DNA from 2 places in the Micromonospora sp. LZ37 genome. Region 1 is predicted to be linked to the other one. Evidence: riboswitches for the same ligand, from Rfam matches in the RefSeq annotation. Region 1 holds a riboswitch; the other holds the start of a gene.

Region 1 (7,406 bases):
TACGCGCCGAGGGCGGCGAAGACCTTCAGGTCGGCCTGGATGCCGGCGCCCCCGCCGGAGTCGGAGCCGGCGATGGTGAGCACGGTCGTGGGTGTCATCGCGCGTCTCCCGTGGTCGCTGCGGGCGGCCGCGCCGCCTCGACGGCCTCGGTCAGGGTGGCGGCTGCCGCGGCGGGGTCCTCGGCCCGCATGACCGCGCCGAGCACGGCCACGCCGGCGGCTCCCGCCTCGACGCAGGCGTGCACCCGGTCGGGGGTGTCGATGCCGCCGAGGGCGAGGACCGGCACGGGGCTGACCCGGATCAGCTCGGCGAGCCCAGCCCGGTGCAGGGGTGGGCCGTAGCCGGGCTTCGTCCTGCTGGGGAAGACGGGCGAGACGGTGGCGTAGTCCTCGGTGGTGAGTCGGACCAGCTCGGCGCGGTCGTGGCAGGAGCGGCCGACCAGTCCGAGGGCCGGCGGCGGATAGGGGCCGGCCGAGGGCAGGTGGACGGCGTCGCCGTCGAGGGAATCGGGGCCGGCGACGATCAGGGTGCCGCCCGCCTCGGCGAGGAGGGGACGCAGCGCGGCGGCGAGGGCGGCGCGTTCGGCGCGGGGCAGGTCCTTCTCCCGCAGCACCACCCAGCGCGCTCCCCCGGCCACCGCCGCCGCCACCACCTCGGGCAGCGGTCGCCGCGCCTGCCAGCGGTCGGTGAGCACCACCAGCCCCGACGGTCCCGCCGGGCCGGGGCGCACCGGCGGGGCGTCGGGCGCGGCGAGCCGCCCCGAACCGGCTCGCCACGAGTCGGTCAGCGGCCCGCCCGGTTGTGGGGCCCCGGCCACCGGCCCGCCGGCGGTGCGCCGCTGCGCCCGCGTCGCCGTCACAGCTCGGGCCTTCCCTCGTCGGAGGTGGAGGGGAGGGCGTGGAAGCGGCGGGTGATCCGGCCGGCGGCGTGAGCGAGCCGGCCGGCCTCGACCGCGTACCGCATCGCGGTGGCCATCGCCACCGGGTCGGCGGCCCGGGTGACGGCGCTGGCCAGCAGCACCGCGTCGCAGCCGAGTTCCATGGCGAGCGCGGCGTCGGAGGCGGTGCCGATGCCGGCGTCGAGGATCACCGGCACGTCGACGCTCTGCCGGATCAGCCGGATGTGGTGCGGATTGTTCACGCCGAGCCCGGAGCCGATCGGCGCGCCGGCCGGCATCACGGCGGCGCAGCCCACGTCGGCCAGCCGGCGGGCCAGGATCGGGTCGTCCGAGGTGTACGGCAGCACGGTGAACCCGTCGGCGACCAGCTCCTCGGCGGCGCGCAGCAGCTCCACCCCGTCGGGCAGCAGGGTCCGCTCGTCGCCGATCACCTCCAGCTTCACCCAGTCGGTGTCGAACGCCTCCCGGGCCAGGTGGGCCACCTTGACCGCCTCGCCGGCCGTGTAGCAGCCGGCGGTGTTCGGCAGCAGCCGCACCCCGCACCGGTCCAGCAGGTCCAGCAGCCCGCCTGCGGTGGCGGCGGTGTCGACCCGGCGCAGGGCCAGGGTGACCAGCTCGGTGCCGGAGGCCCGGACGGCCTGCTCCAGCACGTGCAGGTTGGCCGCGCCGCCGGTGCCGAGGATCAGCCGCGACCCGAGGGTCACCCCGGCCAGCTCGAAGGCCATCCCGGTCACCCGCCCTGCGCGGCGCTGAGCACCTCGACCCGGTCGCCGTCGCGCACCGGGCTCGACGACCACCGGGACCGGGGCACCACCTCGCCGTTGACCGCGACGGCCACCCCGCGCTGCTGCGGGGTCACCTCCCGCACCACGTCCGCCACCGTCGCACCGCCGGGCAGCGTCCGCCCGGCGCCGTTCACCGTCAACTCCACGTGCGCTCCTCCTCGGATGCGGATCGGTCGGGACGCGGGCGGCGGGCCGCGACGGCGGGCGCCCGCCCGTCGCCGTCGCGCGCGGTGAACCGGGCCGGCGTGAAGGGCGCCAGCAACGGGTCCGCCGCGCCGGTCACGACCAGCTCGGTGATCAGGTCGGCGGTGGCCGGGGTGAGCACGATGCCGTGCCGGTGGTGCCCGGTGGCGGCGAGCACGCCGGGCCGGCCGGGCAGCGCCCCGAGGATCGGGGCGTTGTCGGGGGTGCCGGGGCGCAGCCCGGCGGACGCCTCGGCCAGCTCGTACTCGGCCAGGTCGGGCACGAGGTCGACGGCGGCGCGGAGCAGCCGCAGCACCGCCCCCGCGGTCACCTCGGTGTCGGCCCGCTCCTCGACGGTCGCCCCGACGACCACCTCGCCGTCGGTGCGGGGCACCAGGTAGACCGACTCGCCGTCGGCGTACCCCCGGATCACGTGCCGCAGGTCCGGCGTGCCGCGACCGGGGGCGCGCAGCCGCAGCACCTGCCCCTTCACCGGCCGGACCGGCAGGCCGGTGAGCGCGGCGGCGCCGCAGCCGGCGGCCACCACGGTGAGCCGGGCGTCGACCTCGGCGAGCCGGGTGACCGCGCCGGGCACCAGCACCGCGCCGGCCCGCTCGGCCGCCGTCCGCAGCGCGGCGACCAGCCGGCGCGGGTCGACCTGGTGGTCGTCCGGCGCGACCGCGCCGCCGCGCACCCGCGGCGCCAGCGCCGGCTCGCGCTCCCGCAGCTGCGAGGGGCGCAGCGGCGTGATCGGCAACCCCAACCCCTGCTGGTACGACCACAGCCGGCCCGCCTCGGCCAGGTCGTCACCGGTCAGCCCGACGACGAGGGTGCCCTCGGTCCGGTACCCGAGGTCGGTGCCGGCGGCCTCGGCCAGCTCGGCGGCGAAGCCGGGCCAGCGGGCGGCCGACTCGGCGAGCAGCCCGGTCAGCTCGTGCTCCCCGAAGTACGCCTCGGCGACCGGCGACAGCATCCCGGCGGCGACGTGGGACGCGCCGGAGCCGGGGGCGGGATCGTGCACGACGACGCGCAGCCCGCGCGCGGCGCAGCGCCACGCGATCGCCAGCCCGACCGGTCCCGCCCCCACCACGGCGACGTCCGGTCGGGTCAGCACGTCAGGGCCCCGAGCAGTTCAGCGGTGGCCCGCCCGGGATCGTCAGCTCCCGACAGCGCCCCGACCACCGCCACCCCGTACGCCCCGGCGGCGCGCAGCGCCGGCACCGACGCGGCGGTGACCCCGCCGATGGCGATCACCGGCACGGTGACGGCCGCGGCGACGGCGCGTACCCCGTCGGGGCCGATCGGCGCCGGCAGCCCGGCCTTGGTGGTGGTGGCGTGGCAGGGGCCCACGCCCAGGTAGCCGGCCCCGGCGGCGACGGCCCCGACGGCGGCGACCGGTTCCCGGGCGGTGGCGCCGAGCACGGCGGCCGGGCCGAGCACCCGGCGGGCCGCACCGACCGGCAGGTCGTCCGCGCCCACGTGGCCGCCGGCGGCGCCGACCGCGAGCGCCACGTGCAGCCGGTCGTTGACCAGGCACGTCGCCCCGTACGGCGCACAGAGCGCGACCACCCGGCGGGCCAGCTCGTACGCCTGCCGGTCGGTGGCGTCGTCGCCCACCCGGACCTGTACGACCAGCTCGGCGCGGGCCACCGGCAGGGCGGCCCGGAGCACGGTGAGCGGGTCGCGCCCCGGCCGGGTGTCGGTGATCAGATGCAGTCGTCCCAGGGACGGCACGGCAACACTCCTCCCTGCGCCGGCATTACCCGGATCAGGTTCGACGGTCGGGGGCTTCAGCCCCCCTCTCAGCCCGGTGCACCGGGCTCCCGTGGGTCACTTGCGGCCATACCGTACGACGGATCCGCCGTCCCGCCAAGAGCGCGGGTTCGCTTTTTCCACCCACCGTCCGGCGCCGACGGCGGGGGCAGCGGGTGACACTCCGCTCACCGCATGCTGTCCGGATGCCCTCGCCGCCCCGGGTTCCGCGCCGCCTCGCGTTCCTGCCCTTCCGGGGCAGCCGCGCCGTCGCGGAGGGGTCGGTCACCTGGGCGATGCTGCGCGGCCCGGCCTGGCACCGGCTGCTGCCCGACGTCTACGTGCACCGCGACAGCCTGCGCACGGCGGATCACCGGCTCTGGTGCGACGCGGTGGCACTGCTGCTGCCGCCGGACGCGGCGATCGCCGGGCACAGCGCGGCGTACCTCTGGGGTGTCGACCTGCTCCGGCGGGACGCGCCGGTGTCCGTGCTGCTGCCCCGGGCGGCGCGGCTGCGCGCCCACCCCCGGGTCCATGTGACCCGGTCGGCGCTGCCGCCGTCGGACCGCACCCGCTTCGCCGGCCTGCCCGTCACCACCGCCCTGCGCACCGCCTTCGACCTTGGCCGGCAGGTGCCCCGCGACGAGGCGCTGGTCGCCGTCGACGCGCTGCTGCACCGCCGGGTGGTGAAGCTGCCGGCACTGCGTGCGTACGCCGAGGCGCACACCCGCTGGCCCGGGCTCCCGCTGCTGCGGCAGGTGCTGGCGCTGGCGGAGCCGCTGAGCGAGTCCCCCATGGAGACCCGCCTGCGGCTGCTCCTGCTCGACGCCGGGCTGCCGCCGGCCACGGCGCAACACGACGTGCTCGATGCCCGGGGCCGCTTCGTGGGACGGGTCGACCTGGCCTGGCCGGCGCTCCGCGTAGCCGTCGAGTACGACGGCGACCACCACCGCGATCGCGTGCACTTCCGGCAGGACGTGGCCCGCCTCAACGCGCTACGCGCGGCCGGCTGGATCGTCCTCCGCTTCACCGCCGACGACGTCTTCCGCCAGCCGTCGCAGACGGTGGACATGGTCGCCGCCGCCCTCCGCGAGCGCCGGGACGAGTGGCACACCATGCACGCCAACAGCCCCCGTTGACGTCCATGGCGTACCACCCGCGCCCCGGACCACCGGCGCGGTACCAGGCGCCGCCGCACGCCCCCGTGCGAGTGCCGGCGCGCTGGCAGGACGGCGCCCGGGCGGCGCGCGGCGGGCGTCGTGAGGGCCGTCGGCTGCACGGGTGGAACGCCATTGCTGTCAAACGCCCGCCATGACGTCCATGGTGTTCCACTCGCGGGTGCGGGCCGCTCGCCGCCAGCCGCCCGGGGCGGCGGGTGGCGTGTCCGGCGGGCTGGCGGTCAGAGGACGGCGTCGAGGGCGTCCAGGTCCTCGTCGGTGGGCTGCCAGGTGCCGGCCTCGGCGTTCGCGCGCACCTGCTCCGGGGTGGTGGCACCGGCGATCACCGAGGTCACCGCCGGGCGGGCGGCCAGCCCGCCGATCGCCACCTGGAGCATGCTCAGCCCCCGGTCGGCGGCGTACGACCCGATCGCCTCGATGGTGTCCCAGTCCGCGGCGGCGAGGCGCTGGGCGTACCGGCCGCCGCCGGAGAGCCGGCTGCCTGCGGGCGGGGCCTGGTCGCGCCGGTACTTGCCGGTGAGCAGGCCGTTGGCGAGCGGGAAGAAGGGCAGCATGCCGAGGCCGAAGCGCTCGCAGGCGGGGATGACCTCGGTCTCGACGGAGCGTTCCAGCAGCGAGTAGTGGTTCTGCGCCGAGATGAAGCGGGCCCGCCCGGTGGAGGAGGCGACCCAGTCGGCGTCGGCGATCTGCCAGCCGGCGAAGTTGGAGTTGCCGAGATAGCGCACCTTGCCGGCGCGGACGAGGTCGTCCAGCGCGGAGAGCGTCTCGTCGATCGGGGTGCCGGGGTCGGGCTCGTGCATCTGGTACAGGTCGATGTGGTCGGTGCCGAGCCGGCGCAGCGACGCCTCGACGGCGCGGGCGATGTAGCGGCGGGCGCCCCGGGCGCCGTGGTCGGGCCCGTTGAGCCCGTGCATGTCCATGCCGAACTTGGTGGCCACCACCACGTCGTCCCGGCGTCCCTTGAGCGCCTGGCCGAGCAGTTCCTCGGAGGCGCCCTGCGGTTCGCCGTAGATGTCGGCGGTGTCGAAGAAGTTGATCCCGACGTCGAGCGCGGCGTCGACCACCGCCCGGGTCTCGTCGAGGTCGAGCTTGCGGCCGAAGTTGTTGCAGCCGATGCCGACCACGGACACCACGAGCCCGGAGTCGCCCAGTCGGCGGTAGGTCATCTCAGTCACGAGATCCACCCTATGCCGACGGGGACCCGCCGGACGGGCGACCGCCCCGCCCCGGTCGGCCGCCGCGCCGGGCGGGGAAGGTCAGCGCACGTCCCAGACCGGCTCCGGCGTCTCCACCACCTCGCCGTCGCCGCCGAACAGCACGAAGCGGTCGAAGGAGCGGGTGAACCAGCGGTCGTGGGTGACCGCGACCACCGTCCCGGAGAACGCGGCCAGCCCCGCCTCCAGCGCCTCGGCGGAAGCCAGGTCGAGGTTGTCGGTCGGCTCGTCCAGGAGCAGCAGCGTCGCCCCGGAGAGTTCCAGCAGCAGCACCAGGAAGCGCGCCTGCTGGCCGCCGGAGAGGGTGCCGAAGCGCTGGTCGCCCTGCGCGGCCAGTTCGTACCGGCTGAGCGCGGCCATCGCGGCGTGCCGGTCCATCCCGGCCCGGTGCTCGTCGCCCCGCCAGAGGATCTCGACGAGGGTCTTCGCCATCAGCTCCGGCCGGTCGTGGGTCTGCGAGAAGTGCCCGGGGCGGACCCGGGCGCCGAGCCGGGCCACCCCGCCGTGGGCGACGGGGGCCAGCGCCGCCGCGCCGACCGGGGTCTGCGCCGGGTCGGGGTCGGTGCCGCCGCGGGCCAGCAGCCGCAGGAAGTGCGACTTGCCCGTCCCGTTGGCGCCCAGCACGGCGACCCGGTCGCCGTACCAGAGTTCCAGGTCGAAGGGGTAGGTCAGGCCGTCGAGCTCGAGCTGGTCGCAGATCACCGCGCGCTTGCCGGTCCGCCCGCCGGCCAGGCGCATCCGGATGTCCTGGTCCTTCGGGGGTACGGGCGGCGGCCCGGCCTCCTCGAACTTGCGCAGCCGGGTCTGCGCGGCCTGGTACCGCGACGCCATCCCCGAGTTGTACGCGGCCTTCTGCTTGTACATCAGCATCAGCTCGCGCAGCTTCTCGTGTTCCTCGTCCCACCGCTTGCGCAGCTCGTCGAGGCGGTCGTGCCGGGCCACCCGGGCGCTGTGCCAGCTGGCGAAGCCGCCCGGGTGCACCCAGGCGCTGCCGCCCTCGACAGCGACGACCCGGTCGGCGGTCTGCGCCAGCAGTTCCCGGTCGTGCGAGACGTAGAGCACCGACTTGCCGGACTCCTTCAGCCGCGCCTCCAGCCAGCGCTTGCCCGGCACGTCGAGGAAGTTGTCCGGTTCGTCGAGGAGCAGCACCTCCTCGGGGCCGCGCAGCAGCAGCTCCAGGGCGAAGCGTTTCTGCTGGCCGCCGGAGAGGGTCCGGACGGGACGGTCCCGGGCGGCGTCCCAGGGCAGGTCGAGGACGATGGTGGTGACGGTGTCGAAGAGCACCTCGGCGTCGTACCCGCCGGTCTCGCCCCAGGCGGCGAGCGCGTCGGCGTACGCGAGCTGGGCCTTGCCCGCGGCGGTGCTGTACTTGCCGCGCACCTCGGCCGCCCGCATG
Region 2 (7,406 bases), on a different contig from region 1:
GGGCGCCGGCGGCGGCCTCGCCGACAACCTGGCCGAGGCCGGCGGGAAGGTCGGCCGGGTGCCGCTGGTCGGCGACGAGCTGACCGGACCGTTCACCAAGGCCGCCGACGCCGCCCGGGCGATGGCCGAGGCCGGACGCGACCAGCAGGAGCTGGTCGGCCAACTGGCCCTGGCGCTCAGCATCGCCGTGCTGGTCTTCCCACTCGGCCTGGTGCTCTTCGGGTGGCTGCCGCTGCGGGTGCGCTGGATGCGCCGGGCCGCCGCGGCGAAGGCGCTGGCCGTCGCGCCCGCCGGACGGGACCTGCTGGCCCTGCGGGCGCTCGCCGGCCAGCCGCTGCGCCGCCTGACCAGGATCGATCCGGACGTGGCGGAGGCATGGCGGCGGGGCGACGACGCCACGGTCGACGCGCTCGCCGCGCTGGAGCTGCGCCGACTCGGCCTGCGCGGCGGCCGGTAGGGTGTGGCGGTGCTCTGGTTCCTGATCGTCATCGCCGTGCTGCTGCTCGGCTACGCCGCCGTCCTGGTGAGCTTCGTCCGCAGGGGGCGCAGGATCCCGCCGGCCGCGTACCTGGTGCTCGCGGCCCTCAACGGACTCATCCTGGCCGCCGTGCTGGCCTGGGCCGTCGCCCGCTGACCGTTTCGCGCCCGCAGCGGGCCGCCGACCCGGCCGGGACCCGGCCGCACGTCGGCTCGTCCCGCGGTTTGCGGCGGGTCGCGGTGTCCGGGTGGCCGGAGACCGCGACCCGCCGCAAACGGTGACGGGACGCGTCCGGCGGCGCGTCAGCCCGCCGGCGGGATGCGGCGGCGGACGTCCTCGGCGGTGGACGGGCCGGGCGACCAGCGCGACACCCACGGAGCGTCGGCCGGCGGGGTCAGCACGCCCTCCTCCAGGGCGGCGTACCGGCCGGCGAGAATCCGTCTGGCGGCGGCGACGTCGACGGAGTCGGTGTTCTCCCACAGGGCGGTGAAGAGCTGCTCGACGCGGACCCGGGCCTGCCGGCAGAACAGGTCGGCCAGCTCGACGTTCTCCGGTCGGGTGTCCCGCTCCGCGTTGGCCCGGACGCAGACGGCGGACATCGCGAACAACTCCGCGCCGATGTCCACCACCCGGCCGAGGAACGCCTGCTTGCGCTCCATCTTTCCCTGCCAGCGGGACATCGCGTAGAACGTCGACCGGGCCAGCTTGCGGGAGTACCGCTCCACCTGGCGCAGGTGCCCGGCGAGCGGCCCGAACTCGGCGTACGCGTTCGGGCTCTGCCCCCGGCCGACGGCGAGGGTGGGCAGCCACCTCGCGTAGAAGATGCCGGCCCGGGCCCCCGCCTTCGCCTTGCGGCCCAGCCCGGCGTCCGGGTCGATGATGTCCCCGGCCACCGAGAGGTGGGCGTCGACCGCCTCCCGGGCGATGAGCAGGTGCATGATCTCGGTGGAGCCCTCGAAGATCCGGTTGATCCGCAGGTCCCGCATCAGCTGCTCCACCGCGGCCGGGCGTTCACCCCGGGCGGCCAGCGAGTCGGCCGTCTCGTAGCCGCGGCCGCCCCGGATCTGGATCAGCTCGTCGGCGATCTTCCAGGCCATCTCGCTGGCGTAGAGCTTGACCAGCGCCGCCTCGATCCGGATGTCGGTGCGGTCGTCGTCGGCGAGCAGGCAGCAGAGGTCCAACATGGTCTCCATGCCGTACGTGGTGGCGGCGATGAAGGCCAACTTCTGGGCGACCGCCTCGTGCTCGCCGACCGGCCGGCCCCACTGCACCCGCTCGGCGGCCCACTCCCGGGCCACGTTCAGCGACCACTTGCCGGCGCCCACGCACATCGCCGGCAGCGAGAGTCGGCCGGTGTTCAACGTGGTGAGTGCGATCTTGAGACCCTTGCCCTCGCCGCCGATGACGTTCTCCTTCGGCACGAAGACGTCGTGGAAGCGGGTGACGCTGTTCTCCAGGCCACGCAGGCCGACGAAGGCGTTGCGCCGCTCGACGGTGATGCCCTCGCTGTCGGCGTCCACCACGAACGCGGTGATGCCGCCGCGCCGCCCCTCGGCGGCCGGCACCCGGGCCATCACCACCAGCAGGGTGGCGACGGTGCCGTTGGTGGCCCAGAGCTTCACCCCGTTGAGCCGGTAGCCGGTGCCGTCGGCGGTGGGTTCGGCGGTGGTCGCCAGCCGGGCCGGGTCGGAGCCGACGTCGGGCTCGGTGAGCAGGAACGCGGAGACCTCGCCGGCGGCCAGCCGGGGCAGGAAGCGCTGCTTCTGCTCGGCGGTGCCGAACATCTTCAGCGGCTGCGGGACGCCGATGGACTGGTGGGCGGAGAGCAGCGCGCCGATCGCCGGGCTGACCGAGCCGGCCAGCATCAGCGCCCGGCAGTAGTGCAGGTTGCTCAGGCCGAGGCCGCCGTACCCGCGGTCAATCTTCATGCCGAACGCGCCGAGCCGGGCCATCCCCTGGAAGACCTCGTCGGGGATCCGGGCGTCCCGTTCGATGGCGGCGCCGTCCACCTCGGTGGTGAGGTAGTCGGCGAACTCGGCGAGGAACCCTTCCGCGCGTTCGGTGTCGGCCGGGTCGGAGCGCGGCCACGGGTTGATCAGATCCAGCCGGAACCGGCCGAGGAAGAGTTCCTTGCCGAAGCTGGGCCGGTCCCAGGCCGACTCCCGGGCCGCCTCGGCGACCTGGCGGGCCTCCCGCTCGGAGACCTGACCCGCCTCGCCGGGCAGTGGTCCGGCGCCGTCCTGGCTGGGTCGGCTGTTCTGCGTCGTGGTCACGGCTGCCCCCTCGAACCTCAGTCCGGCTGCGTCAACGTGCTCGACAAACAGCACGCTACCCCCGGGTGTTACCCAGGGGTAGCCTCGCGCGCACGTCCGATTTTCCGACCGGTGACCGAGGTGACGGCTCAGTGGGCGGATAGCTGGAGGCTGTCCTCCTCGTCCTCGATGTCGTCCTCACCCCAGTTGCGGCGGACGAACGGCAGGATCATCCAGAAGGTCAGGAACCACAGCGCGGTGACCGCGCTGAGCACCAGGGCGATCGGCCGGCTGAGCACGAAGTCGGTGATCAGCAGCACCGCGGCCACCATCGAGATGAGCATGAAGCCCAGTCCACCGCTGGCCATCCGGTGCGCGAAGCGGACCAGCTCGGGCTTGCGGCCCTGCCGGAACAGCGCCCGGTGGAAGGCCACCGGCGAGATGATCATCGCGGTGGCGGCGGCGGCCGACAACAGCGAGACGATGTAGACGTCCTTCTGGAAGTCGCTGGCGCGGGGGAAGCCGTTGCTGAACGGCAGGGTCAGCAGGAAGGCGAAGAGGATCTGCACACCGGTCTGCGCCACCCGCAGCTCCTGGAGCAGATCGGCGAAGTTGCGCTGCCAGCGCTGCTTCTCGGATTCCTTCGACACGCGCTACCTCCGGATGAGACGGTACCGTCGGGGTGGTTCACCCCGACGGCAGCAACGCCAATGCCCGATCGGGAGCAGCGCGAAACCAGCTCATGATCCGCGGCGGATCCGGCCCGCGTACCGGGCCTCCAGCGCGGCGTTGTGCTCGTCGCCACCGGCGATGTTCGCCGACAGGTAAACCGGGGGCCGCTCCCCCGCCGCGATCAGCCGGGCCACCGTCTCGGCCACGATCTGCTGGGCCAGCAGGGCCGCCGTGATCGAGGAGACCGCGCCGACCGCGCCGCCGTCGGGCAGCGGCAGCGTCGCGTCGCCGTACGGGGCGCCGTTGTCCAGCACCACGTCGGCGAAGTCGGCGAGCTTGCGCCCCGACGGGTGGCGGGAGGTCATCCGCCCCGAGTGCTCCGCCGAGGTGATCGCGATCAGCCGGTGTCCCCGCTCCTTCACCACCGAGGCGAACTCGACCATGGCGCCGTTGACCCCGGAGTTGGACGCGAGCACGAAGACGTCCGCCGGGCGGACCGGGGCGAGCTCGTAGAGGCGGTGCGCCACCGCCGGGTCGCGCTCCAGGTGCGGACCGAGGATGCTCGCCGGCTCCCCGCCGATCAGCACCAGGTCGCGCAGCGCGATCCGGTTGGTGGGCACCAGCCCGCCGGCCCGCCCGGCGATCTCCATGGCCAGCGCCTCGGAGTGGCCGGTGCCGAAGGCGTGCACCACCCCGTCGTCCCGCAACGCCGCGGCGATCAGGTCGCCCGCCTGACCCACCGCGTCCCGCTGGCTCCGCGCCACCCGGTCGATCGCCCCGGTCACCACCGCCAGGTACGCCTCGCCGCTCACCGTCATGCCGTCTCCGTCCCCTCGTTCTCCTGCTGGTCGTCGCGCCCGGGCACCGCCGACACCCGGTCAGCCCAGGGTGCGGACCCGGGCCAGGATCGCCTCGGCCAGTGGACCCGGCGCCTGGTCCGGGATCCAGTGGGTGAGGCCGGAGAGCGCCACGAAGCGGTAGTCACCCGCGACGTGGGAGGCGCACGCCTCGGCGGCGGTCCGTCCGATGGCGACGTCCCTGTCGCTCCAGACGTACGTGGTGGGCACCGTGACCGTTCCGATCCGGCCCAGGTCCTCGTTGGACATCGCCCGGTACCAGTTCAGCGCGCCGGTCAGCGCGCCCGGCTCCCGCATCGGCTCGGCGTACCGGGCGACCCGCTCGGCGTCACCCACCCCGGAGAGCAGCTTGCGCAGGGCTGCCGCCTTCAACGCCAGCAGCACCTTCTCCGCCTTGCCCTCCTGGCGGAACAGCAGCATGTACGACGAGCGGGCCTTCTGCTGCGGGTCCTTGGCCAGGGCGTACCCGAAGGCGGCCGGGTGCGGGACGGAGACGGCGGTCAGCGTGCGCACCCGCTGCGGGTGCTGCGCGGCGAGGCCCCAGGCGACCATCGCCCCCCAGTCGTGCCCCACCACGTGGGCCGCGTCGACGCCGAGGGCGTCGAGCACCGCCACCGCGTCCGCGACCAGCTCCGGGGCCCGGTACGCGGCCACCTCGGCGGGTCGGGCGCCCGGCGAGTAGCCCCGCTGGTCCAGCGCGTACGTGCGCAGGCCGGCGGCGTGCAGCGCCGGCACCACCTCGTCCCATTCCCCGCTGTGCTGCGGGAACCCGTGCAGCAGGAGGACGGCGTCGCCGCCCTCCGGGCCGCCGGTGCGTACCTCGAATGTCAGCCCTCGCGCCTCGACCCGCATGATCGGCAGCCTACCGAGGTCGGCGCCGGAGCACCCGTCCCGCGACCGCCGGATCAGGGCCGGACCCGCCACCACCGCAGCCGGCCTGCCCGGCGGTCGCGTTCCCACCTGGCCAGGGCCCGGTCGTGGGCCCAGGTCCAGAGCCGGCGACGAGCCCGATGGCCAGCACGGGCAGCAGGAAGAGCAGCGCCCGGCCGAGGTCGCCCCGGCCGACCGAGGTCACGACGAGGGCCACCGCGATCGGCAGCAGGCCGATGGCCAGCCCGAGCAACACCATGCGGAGGTCGGTGTACGGATTCGGTCGAGGCTCGCGCATGCCGCCAGGGTGGCATCGCCGGGCAAGGCTTCGTGAGCTGCGGAAAGATCACTTTGCTCGATGATCTTCGTAGGTGTTAGCGTCGACGAGACAACTTCATATCCGACAGGGGAGCGCACAGCGCTGAGAGTGCGGGCACCGCCCGCAGACCCTCGAACCTGATCTGGGTAATGCCAGCGCAGGGAGTTCGGTCGACCTCCAGCCGCGCCGCCGTCCGGCAGCACCGGGCGCGGCGTGCGTCTTCTCCTGGTTCTTTCCTCTGAACTGGGAGCGATCATGCAGAACGACACCATCGCCAACCGGTGGCGCACCATCGACATCGTCATCGCGGCGGTGCTCGGGGTGGCCTTCGGCATCATCTTCTGGGCCTGGGGCCTGCTCTGGAACGGCCCCGCGGACGCCATTCCGCTGCCCGGCCGGGCCGCCATCTACGGCGTCTGGCTGGTCCCCGCCGTCCTCGGCGGGCTGATCATCCGCAAGCCGGGTGCCGCCTTCTTCACGCTCACCGTCGCCGCGCTGATCTCGGTGGCGCTGGGCAGCAGCTGGGGTTGGACCCTGGTCATCCAGGGCCCGCTGGAGGCCGCCGCGGCGGAGCTTGCCTTCGCGGCGTTCGGGTACCGGGTCTTCCGGCTGCCCGTCGCCCTGCTGGCCGCCACCCTGGCCGGCCTCGCGGCGGCGCTCTACGACGTCTTCATCTGGTACCCGGAGACCGCCTGGGGCAGCTTCCGCGTCCCCTACATCCTGATCACGACCGTCAGCTCGCTGCTCGTCGCCGGCCTGGGCGGCGTCGCGCTGACCCGCGCCCTGGCCGGCACCGGCGTCCTCGACCGGTTCCCCGCCGGCCGCGAACGCGCCGCCGTCTGACCCGCCTCCAGACATGTCGAGCATGAGGTCGGCGGCGACGTGGATCTCCGGAACCGCCGTCGACCCCGGGCTCGACGGAGCAGGGTGGAAAGCCGGGGGGTGCGCGTGGGGGCGGTGACGCTGCGGGGGTTCGGGTGGCGGCACGCGGGGCGGAAACGCTGGGCGGTGCACGGCGTCGACCTGCGGATCGAACGCGGCGAGCGGGTGCTGCTGCTGGGGCCCTCCGGGGCCGGCAAGAGCACCCTGCTCGCCGCGCTGGCCGGTCTGCTGCCGGAGGACTCCGGCGAGCAGGAGGGCACCGTCGAGATCGACGGGCTCGACCCGCGCAAGGACCGGGAACGGGTCGGCATCGTCTTCCAGGACCCGGAGACCCAGCTGGTGATGGCCCGCTGCGGCGACGACGTCGCGTTCGGGCTGGAGAACCGCGGCGTGCCCGCCGACGAGATCTGGCCCCGGGTGGATGAGGCGCTGCGCCGGGTCGGCTTCCCGTACCACCGGGACCGGCCCACCGCGGCGCTCTCCGGCGGCGAACAGCAGCGCCTCGCCCTGGCCGGGGCGCTCGCCACGCGCCCGGCGCTGCTGCTGCTCGACGAGCCGACCGCCAACCTCGACCCGGCCGGCGCCGAGCTGGTCCGGCAGGCGGTGGCCGGGGCACTGGACGCCGACACCACCCTGATCCTGGTCGAGCACCGGGTCGCCGAGGCGTTGCCGCTGGTGGACCGGGTGGTGGTGCTGGAGGCCGGCGGCGGGATCCGCGCGGACGGCCCGCCGGAGGCCGTCTTCGCCGCGCATGGTGAGGCGCTCGCCGCCGAGGGCGTCTGGGTGCCCGGCAGGACCATCCCGCCCCGGCACGCCACCGCGCCCGCCGGCGACCGGTTGCTCGCCGCCGACCGGCTCGGCCTGCCGCCCCGGCTGGCCTCCACCGACCTCGAGGTACGCGCCGGCGAGGCGCTCGCCGTCCTCGGGCCCAACGGCGCCGGCAAGTCCACCCTCGCCCTGCTGCTCGGCGGGCTGCTCCGCCCGGGCGTCGGCCGGGTCACCGCGACGCCCGAACTGGCCGGCGCCGACGCCCGCACTCCCCCACACCGCTGGCGGGCGCCCGCGCTGACCCGCCG

Evidence for each region. Region 1 has a riboswitch for thiamine pyrophosphate ahead of AC5L3Z_RS01445 (thiamine phosphate synthase). Riboswitches for the same ligand answer to the same signal wherever they lie in the genome.
Region 2: linked by a shared signal. The riboswitch ahead of AC5L3Z_RS23830 (ECF transporter S component) and the one ahead of AC5L3Z_RS01445 (thiamine phosphate synthase) in region 1 are both predicted to bind thiamine pyrophosphate.

The regions. Positions count from the first base shown of each region.
Region 1 is NZ_JCADBL010000001.1:295,402-302,807, reverse strand. It holds gene thiD (bifunctional hydroxymethylpyrimidine kinase/phosphomethylpyrimidine kinase) at 1-98, opposite strand, end outside; gene AC5L3Z_RS01465 (thiamine phosphate synthase) at 95-730, opposite strand; gene AC5L3Z_RS01460 (thiazole synthase) at 856-1,632, opposite strand; gene thiS (sulfur carrier protein ThiS) at 1,629-1,829, opposite strand; gene thiO (glycine oxidase ThiO) at 1,820-2,980, opposite strand; gene AC5L3Z_RS01445 (thiamine phosphate synthase) at 2,974-3,600, opposite strand; TPP riboswitch at 3,595-3,702, opposite strand; gene AC5L3Z_RS01440 (DUF559 domain-containing protein) at 3,825-4,757, shown strand; gene AC5L3Z_RS01435 (aldo/keto reductase) at 5,018-5,980, opposite strand; gene AC5L3Z_RS01430 (ATP-binding cassette domain-containing protein) at 6,053-7,406, opposite strand, start outside.
Region 2 is NZ_JCADBL010000012.1:228,597-236,002, forward strand. It holds gene AC5L3Z_RS23795 (hypothetical protein) at 1-457, shown strand, start outside; gene AC5L3Z_RS23800 (hypothetical protein) at 467-634, shown strand; gene AC5L3Z_RS23805 (acyl-CoA dehydrogenase family protein) at 781-2,751, opposite strand; gene AC5L3Z_RS23810 (DUF6328 family protein) at 2,880-3,380, opposite strand; gene AC5L3Z_RS23815 (sugar isomerase domain-containing protein) at 3,471-4,220, opposite strand; gene AC5L3Z_RS23820 (alpha/beta fold hydrolase) at 4,281-5,111, opposite strand; gene AC5L3Z_RS23825 (hypothetical protein) at 5,122-5,427, opposite strand; TPP riboswitch at 5,525-5,630, shown strand; gene AC5L3Z_RS23830 (ECF transporter S component) at 5,704-6,291, shown strand; gene AC5L3Z_RS23835 (ABC transporter ATP-binding protein) at 6,397-7,406, shown strand, end outside.